Regions from separate parts of the Streptomyces sp. NPDC002776 genome, predicted to be linked through region 1. Evidence: riboswitches for the same ligand, from Rfam matches in the RefSeq annotation. Region 1 holds a riboswitch; the other holds the start of a gene.

Region 1 (4,284 bases):
GGCCGTCGCGACCAGTTCCTGCCACGCGCGCGCCTCCTCGGGGCGCACGCGCTCCGGCCATGACTCCCCCGCGCCCCGCCGGTTCTCTCGCTGCTCAGCCATGCGGCGATCCTGCCAGCCGACGCGCCCGGCTTCAGGGGTGACCAGGATCTCTTTCACGGCCCCTGAGCCCGCTCCGGAAGGTCGCCCGGGGCTCCCGGCCCTTGGGGCGCCTGAAGCCTGCGGAGCCGCATGGAACCGACGCAAGACGGAACGCCTTGTTCAGACACCCCGTAGCTCACCCCAGTTCACCTTCCGTTCACTCAGGTTACTTACGTTCGTCCAGCCAATGACCTCGAACGATTGCCTGGGTAAATGGAAAACTTCTCGCTGATCCTCGCGATTGTGGTAATAACCGCACTCGCGTTCGATTTCACGAACGGTTTTCACGACACCGCCAATGCGATGGCCACGACCATCTCGACCGGTGCCCTCAAGCCCAAGGTCGCGGTGGCCATGTCCGCCGTGCTGAACCTTGTCGGCGCGTTCCTCTCCGTGGAGGTCGCCAACACGATCTCCAAAGGTCTCGTGGACGAGACCGGCATCCGTCCCGAGGTCATCTTCGCCGCGCTGGTCGGGGCGATCCTCTGGAATCTGCTGACCTGGCTGGTCGGTCTGCCCTCCAGCTCCTCGCACGCCCTCATGGGCGGCCTGATCGGCGCGACCATCGCCTCGGCGGGCGTCGGCGCGGTCCACGGCGACGTGCTCGTCACCAAGGTCCTCATCCCGGCGATCGCCGCCCCGCTGGTCGCGGGCCTCGCGGCGATGCTCGCGACGAAGCTGATGTACTCCCTGGGCAAGAAGGCCGACGGCAGCCAGTCCTCCGAGAAGGGCTACCGCGCCGGCCAGATCGCCTCCGCCGGCCTGGTCTCCCTCGCCCACGGCACCAACGACGCGCAGAAGACGATGGGCATCATCACCCTCGCCCTCGTCGCCGGCGGCACCCTGGCGCCCGACTCGGACCCGCCGATGTGGGTCATCCTCTCCGCGGGCGTGGCCATCGCGCTCGGCACCTACCTCGGTGGCTGGCGGATCATCCGCACCATGGGCAAGGGCCTGACCGACCTCCAGCCGCAGCAGGGCTTCGCCGCCCAGACCAGCGCGGCGACGGTCATCCTGGCCTCCTCCCACCTCGGTTTCTCCCTCTCCACCACGCACTCCGTCTCCGGTGCGGTGATGGGCGCGGGCCTCGGCCGCAAGGGCGGCGTCGTCCGCTGGTCCACGGCGACGCGGATGTTCGTCGCGTGGGGCCTGACGCTGCCGGCCGCGGCGCTCGTCGGTGCGCTGGCCGAGTGGGTCACGAACTTCGGCCCCTGGGGCACGGCGGTCGTGGCGGTGTTCCTGGTCGGCTCCAGCGCGGCCATCTGGAAGGTGTCCCGCCGCGAGATCGTCGACCACACCAACGTCAACGAGACCGAGGAGCCCGCGGGTGTCGTGACCACGGCGATGGCGGCCGTCACGCCGCCGCCCGCCGGCCCGGTGACCGAGGAGCTCGCGGCGACGATCCCGGCCCCGGCCGGGGGCCCGACGCCGTCGGCCCGCGTCTGACCCCCGACCGGATACTCAAGGAAGCAGCATCATGAAGATCGACTGGGCGGCTCTCGGCTCCGTCTTCGGCGTCAGCCTCGTGGTCACCGTGGCCCTGGTGGCCCTGTTCACCCTCGGCATCGCGGGTCTGACGCGGCGCGAGCGGGCCGCGGAGCAGGGGGGCTCCGCGGGACTGGCGGTCACCGGCGCGTACGCGTGTTTCGCGGCGTGCGCGGCGGCTGTGGCGTACGGGATCTATCTGATCGTGGTCTGACGCGCCTCGCGCGACGGGCTCGCGCCCTGTTCCGGTGCCCCTTACGGGGTGTTCGGGGCAGGGCGCTTTCGCGTACGCGCGCGGTCGCGCAAGGCACTTGCGGGCAGTCGGCCGGGGGCGGGTGACCCCAGGGGCCAACCCCGCCCGGCCGGACCCGGTGTGGGCCTCAGCACACTCTCCTCTCGCAGGTCAACAGCAAGTTGACGGCTGTTCCGGGCCCGTGGTGGACTGCCGGAGCCATTTACGGCGGCAGGAGAGGAAGCCGGTGCGATTCCGGCGCGGTCCCGCCACTGTCACCGGGGTAGGAAGCCCCGGGAGCCAGGAACTCTCACCGCCGGTCTAGTCGAACCAGGGCGTGGACACCCTGAGTGAGGACATATCGCCATGCGCGGCTGCCGTCTGACACAGGCTCCGAGATGCACGACCCCCGACGCCGGGGTTCCGGCCGACCCGTCGGCCGGCTGAGCCGATGCGGGCCGATCGCGTCTTCGCGTACGGCGCCGCCGCCGGCCTCCTCGGTGACCTGATCCTCGGCGATCCCCGCCGCGGGCATCCGGTCGCCGTGTTCGGGCGGGCCGCGAGCGCCGTGGAACGGCGGCTGTGGCGGGACGACCGGGGCCGGGGCGCGCTGCACACCGCCGTGTGCGCCGGTGGCGCCGTCGCCGTGGGTGCGCTCGCCTCCCGTGCGGTACGCCGCTCCCCCGCCGCTTCCGTCGCGCTGACCGCTGCCGCCACCTGGGCGGTGGTCGGGGGGACTTCGCTCGGGCGGGAGGCACGGACCGTCGGGCGGGCGCTGCGGGCGGGGGACGTCGAGGCGGCGCGGGCGCGGCTGCCGCATCTGTGCGGGCGGGATCCGCAGGCGCTGGACGCCGACGGGATCGCGCGGGCGGTGGTGGAGTCCGTCGCCGAGAACACCTCCGACGCCGTCGTGGGAGCACTGGTGTGGGGGGCCGTGGGCTCGGTGCCGGGGCTCCTCGGGTTCCGGGCGGTGAACACCCTCGACGCCATGGTCGGCCACAAGTCGCCCCGTTACCGGCGCTACGGCTGGGCCTCCGCCCGCCTCGACGACGTCGCCGGGTGGCCCGGGGCGCGGCTGACCGCCGTACTCGCCGCCGTCGCCGGAGGCGATCCCCGAGGTGCGGTGCGGGCCTGGCGGGCTGACGCGGCGCGGCATCCGAGCCCCAACGCCGGGCCCGTGGAGGCGTCGTTCGCGGGGGCGCTGGGGGTGCGGCTCGGGGGGACCTTGTCGTACAGCGGACGGATCGAGCACCGGCCGGTGCTGAACGGGGAAGGGCGTGCTGTGGAGGTCGGGGACATCGAACGGGCCGTACGGCTGTCCCGGCGGGTGAGCTGGCTGGCGCTGGCGGTCAGCGTCGTCGCGCGCCGCGTCGTGGCGGGGAGGCGGTCATGAACGGCGGAGGTCTCCTGGTCGCCGGTACCACCTCCGACGCCGGCAAGAGTGTCGTCACCGCCGGGATCTGCCGCTGGCTGGTCCGGCAGGGGGTGAAGGTCGCGCCCTTCAAGGCGCAGAACATGTCGCTGAACTCCTTCGTCACCCGCGAGGGCGCCGAGATCGGCCGGGCGCAGGCCATGCAGGCGCAGGCCTGCCGCGTCGAACCGACCGCGCTGATGAACCCGGTGCTGCTCAAGCCGGGCGGCGAGCAGAGCAGTCAGGTCGTGCTCATGGGCAAGCCGGTGGGCGAGTTGAGCGCGCGCGGCTATCACGGCGGGCGGCAGCAGCAGCTCCTCGGGACCGTGCTCGACTGCCTCGCCGAGCTGCGGGGCACGTATGACGCCGTGATCTGCGAGGGGGCCGGTTCGCCGGCCGAGATCAATCTGCGGCGCACCGACATCGTCAACATGGGCGTCGCGCGCCGCGCCGGGCTGCCCGTGCTGGTGGTGGGTGACATCGACCGCGGGGGCGTCTTCGCCTCCTTCTTCGGGACGGTGGCGCTCCTCTCCCGGGAGGACCAGGAACTCGTCGCCGGGTTCCTGGTCAACAAGTTCCGCGGTGACGTCTCGCTGCTGGAACCCGGCCTCGACATGCTGCACGACCTCACCGGGCGCCGCACGTACGGCGTCCTGCCCTTCCGGCACGGGCTCGGCATCGACGAGGAGGACGGACTGCGCGTCTCCCTGCGCGGGACCGTGCGGGAGTCCGTGGTCGCCCCGCCCGTCGGCGCGGACGTGCTGCGGGTGGCCGTCTGCGCGGTCCCGCTCATGTCCAACTTCACCGACGTCGACGCGCTGGCCGCCGAGCCGGGTGTCGTCGTGCGGTTCGTGGACCGGCCGGAGGAACTGGCCGACGCCGACCTCGTCGTGGTCCCCGGGACCCGGGGCACGGTGAAGGCGCTGGAGTGGCTGCGCGCGCGGGGGCTCGCCGACGCCCTCGTGCGCAGGGCCGCCGAACAGCGGCCCGTGCTCGGCATCTGCGGCGGCTTCCA
Region 2 (4,284 bases), on a different contig from region 1:
TCTACTGGTACCAGATGGCCTGGGTGGTCCTGTCGACCGCGCTGACGATGGTCGCGTACAAGCTGTGGCAGCGTGACCAGCGCGCACGTCGTGGAGGCGGCAAGTGAACGACGGCGTGAACGGCGTCGCACTCGCCGTCTTCATCTTCTTCTTCCTGGCCGTCACGGTCATGGGCTTCCTCGCCGCGCGCTGGCGCAAGGCCGAGAACGAGCACAGCCTCGACGAATGGGGCCTGGGCGGACGGTCGTTCGGCACCTGGGTCACCTGGTTCCTGCTCGGCGGCGACCTGTACACGGCGTACACCTTCGTGGCGGTCCCGGCGGCGATCTACGCGGCCGGCGCGGCGGGCTTCTTCGCTGTGCCGTACACGATCCTGGTCTACCCGCTGATCTTCACGTTCCTGCCCCGCCTGTGGTCGGTCTCCCACAAGCACGGGTACGTGACGACGTCGGACTTCGTGCGCGGCCGCTTCGGCTCCAAGGGCCTGTCGCTGGCGGTGGCCCTGACCGGCATCCTCGCCACCATGCCGTACATCGCGCTGCAACTCGTCGGCATCCAGGCGGTGCTGGACGTGATGGGCGTCGGCGGCGGGGAGGACACCAACTGGTTCATCAAGGACCTGCCGCTGCTGATCGCGTTCGGTGTGCTGGCCGCGTACACCTACTCCTCGGGGCTGCGCGCCCCGGCGCTGATCGCCTTCGTCAAGGACACCCTGATCTACCTGGTGATCGCGGTGGCGATCATCTACATCCCGATCAAGCTGGGCGGGTTCGACGACATCTTCGCCGACGCGGGCGAGAAGTTCACCACCACCGGGGTGGGCGGTCTCGTCCCACCGGAGGCCGGCCAGTGGACGTACGCCACCCTGGCGCTGGGCTCGGCGCTGGCGCTGTTCATGTACCCGCACTCGATCACCGCGACCCTCTCCTCCGGGAGCCGTGAGGTGATCCGCCGCAACACCACGATCCTGCCGCTGTACTCGCTGATGCTCGGTCTGCTCGCGCTGCTCGGCTTCATGGCGATCGCGGCCGGGGTGAAGGTGGACAACGGCCAGCTGGCGATCCCGCAGCTGTTCGAGAACATGTTCCCGGACTGGTTCGCGGGCGTGGCCTTCGCGGCGATCGGCATCGGCGCCCTGGTGCCGGCGGCCATCATGTCCATCGCGGCGGCGAACCTCTTCACCCGCAACATCTACAAGGACTTCATCAGGCCGGACGCCACCCCGCAGCAGGAGACCAAGGTCTCCAAGATCGTGTCCCTGCTGGTGAAGGTGGGCGCGCTGGCCTTCGTCCTGACGATGGACAAGACGGTCGCCATCAACTTCCAGCTGCTGGGCGGCATCTGGATCCTGCAGACCTTCCCGGCCCTGGTCGGCGGCCTGTTCACCCGCTGGTTCCACCGCTGGGCGCTGCTCGGCGGCTGGGCGGTCGGCATGCTCTACGGCACGGTGGCGGCGTACGGTGTCGCCTCGCCGACGCAGAAGCACTTCGGCGGCTCGTCGAAGGAGATCCCCGGCATCGGGGAGATCGGCTACATCGGCCTGACGGCGTTCGTGCTGAACCTGGTCGTCACCGTGGTCCTGACCTTCGTCCTGAGGGCGGCGAAGGCCCCCGAGGGCATCGACGAAACGAGCCCCGAGGACTACACGGCGGACGCGGGCGATCCGGGCGTGCAGAAGGAACTGAAGCCGATTCCCTGACCGGGAACCCCACCCGCAGCGGGCCGCCGAAATGCAGGACATCGGCGGCCCGTCGTCGTCCACACTCGACCGCATGGACTTCCAGATCCGGCCGGTGGAACCCGCCGAACACGACGAACTGGGCGAGATCACCGCCCGCGCCTACCTCCAGGACGGCCTCCTCACCTTCGGCGAGGCCGACTGGTACCTCGGCGAACTCCGCGATGTCGCCAAGCGGGCGGCGGCCGCCGAGGTCCTGGTGGCCGTGGAGTGCGACCGGCTCCTCGGCGGCGTCACCTTCGTGCCGGCCGGCGGCCCCATGGCCGATCTCGCCCGCCCCGGGGAGGCGGAGATCCGCATGCTGGCGGTGGCGCACGCGGCCCGCGGCCGGGGCGTGGGAGAAGCCCTCGTGCGCGCCTGCGTCGACCGGGCGCGCACGACGACGGGGTGCACGGGCATCGTCCTGTCCACCCAGGCCCTGATGCACACCGCCCACCGCATCTACGAGCGCCTCGGCTTCCGGCGCGCCCCGGAACGCGACTGGAACCCCATCCCGGAGCACGGCGACTTCACTCTCCTCACCTATGAGTTGACGCTCTGAAGCCGACGCGACACAACATCTGGGGGTGACATCGCGGGGCGGCACAAGATGTATGCTCGTGCTCGCTGTCGCCGCAGGGGAATCCGGTGCGAATCCGGAACTGTCCCGCAACGGTGTACTTGGGCACATCTGTGCCCGATCGTCAGTCCGAGGACCTGCCGACAGCGCACCCGGCCGTCCGGTCCGGGTGCCAGACGTCCGGGCCTCGGGGAATGGGCCGGTGGACGCGACGCCGCGTGCGCTCGTGAGCTGCCTCCTGCCCTCCGCAAGGCCCCGTGCCGAGCGAGGGAGAGCCCCCAGTGACCATCGCGCCAGCCGACCCGGCTTCAGCTTCAGCCGCCCAGGTGGAGACCGACGGTCCCGGAACCGCGCTGCTGCGGACCCTGACCGAGCTGACCGCCGACCTCCCCGACGCCGACCCCGGCCGGGTCGCCGCCGCCGCGCTGCGCGGCCGGTCCGCCCGCGCGGACGAGGCGGAGTTGCGCGAGCTGGCCACCGAGGCGGCGGCCGGGCTCATCTCCGAGGACCCCGCCTACTCCCGGCTGGCCGCCCGGCTGCTCACCCTCGGCATCCGCGAGGAGGCCGCCTCCCAGGGCGTCACGTCCTTCACCGGGTCGGTCGCGGTCGGCCACCGGGAGGGACTCATCGCCGACCGGACCGCGGAGTTCGTACGGATCCACGCCGAGCGCCTGGACGCGCTGGTCGACCCGGGCGCCGACGACCGCTTCGGTTACTTCGGACTGCGCACCCTGCACAGCCGGTACCTCCTGCGGCACCCCCTCACCCGCAAGGTCGTCGAGACCCCCCAGCACTTCCTGCTCCGCGTCGCCGCCGGTCTCGCCGAGGACGACACCGTCCGCGCGCTGGACGAAGTCGCCGCGCTCTACCGGCTCATGAGCCGTCTCGACTACCTCCCCTCCTCCCCCACGCTCTTCAACTCCGGCACCCGGCACCCCCAGATGTCGTCCTGCTACCTCCTCGACTCCCCCAAGGACGAGCTGGACTCCATCTACGACCGCTACCACCAGGTCGCCCGGCTCTCCAAGCACGCCGGCGGCATCGGGCTGTCGTACTCCCGCATCCGCGCCCGGGGTTCGCTGATCCGCGGCACCAACGGGCACTCCAACGGCATCGTCCCGTTCCTGAAGACCCTCGACGCCTCCGTCGCCGCCGTGAACCAGGGCGGCCGCCGCAAGGGAGCCGCCGCGGTCTACCTGGAGACCTGGCACTCCGACATCGAGGAGTTCCTGGAGCTGCGCGACAACACCGGCGAGGACGCCCGCCGTACGCACAACCTCAACCTCGCGCACTGGGTGCCGGACGAGTTCATGCGCCGGGTGAACGCCGACGAGCCGTGGAGCCTGTTCTCCCCCGCCGACGTGCCCGAGCTGGTCGACCTGTGGGGCGAGGAGTTCGACGCGGCGTACCGCAAGGCGGAGGCCGGCGGGCTCGCCCGCCGGACCATCCCCGCCCGTGACCTGTACGGCCGCATGATGCGCACCCTCGCGCAGACCGGCAACGGCTGGATGACCTTCAAGGACGCCGCCAACCGCACCGCCAACCAGACCGCCCTGCCGGGCCATGTGGTCCACTCCTCCAACCTCTGCACCGAGATCCTGGAGGTCACCGACGACGGGGAGACCGCGGTCTGCAACCTGGGGTCGGTGAACCTCGGTGCCTTCGTCGACCAGGGCGGCATCGACTGGGAACGCCTGGACGAGACGGTCCGTACGGCCGTCACCTTCCTCGACCGGGTCGTCGACATCAACTTCTACCCGACCGAGCAGGCGGGCCGCTCCAACGCCAAGTGGCGCCCCGTGGGCCTGGGCGCGATGGGCCTGCAGGACGTCTTCTTCAAGCTGCGGCTGCCCTTCGACTCGCCGGAGGCCAAGGCGCTCTCCACCCGGATCGCCGAGCGCGTGATGCTCGCCGCCTACGAGGCCTCCGCCGACCTCGCCGAGCGCAACGGCCCGCTGCCGGCCTGGGAGAAGACCCGTACCGCGCG

The links. Region 1 has a riboswitch for cobalamin ahead of ACWD11_RS04405 (cobalamin biosynthesis protein). Riboswitches for the same ligand answer to the same signal wherever they lie in the genome.
Region 2: linked by a shared signal. The riboswitch ahead of ACWD11_RS00430 (ribonucleoside-diphosphate reductase subunit alpha) and the one ahead of ACWD11_RS04405 (cobalamin biosynthesis protein) in region 1 are both predicted to bind cobalamin.

What each region holds. Positions count from the first base shown of each region.
Region 1 covers NZ_JBSFVG010000002.1:59,684-63,967, forward strand. The annotation lists gene ACWD11_RS04390 (class II aldolase/adducin family protein) at 1-102, opposite strand, end outside; gene ACWD11_RS04395 (inorganic phosphate transporter) at 355-1,587, shown strand; gene ACWD11_RS04400 (hypothetical protein) at 1,619-1,840, shown strand; cobalamin riboswitch at 2,048-2,187, shown strand; gene ACWD11_RS04405 (cobalamin biosynthesis protein) at 2,310-3,251, shown strand; gene ACWD11_RS04410 (cobyric acid synthase) at 3,248-4,284, shown strand, end outside.
Region 2 covers NZ_JBSFVG010000001.1:85,423-89,706, forward strand. The annotation lists gene ACWD11_RS00415 (DUF3311 domain-containing protein) at 1-107, shown strand, start outside; gene mctP (monocarboxylate uptake permease MctP) at 104-1,699, shown strand; gene ACWD11_RS00425 (GNAT family N-acetyltransferase) at 1,773-2,279, shown strand; cobalamin riboswitch at 2,332-2,456, shown strand; gene ACWD11_RS00430 (ribonucleoside-diphosphate reductase subunit alpha) at 2,579-4,284, shown strand, end outside.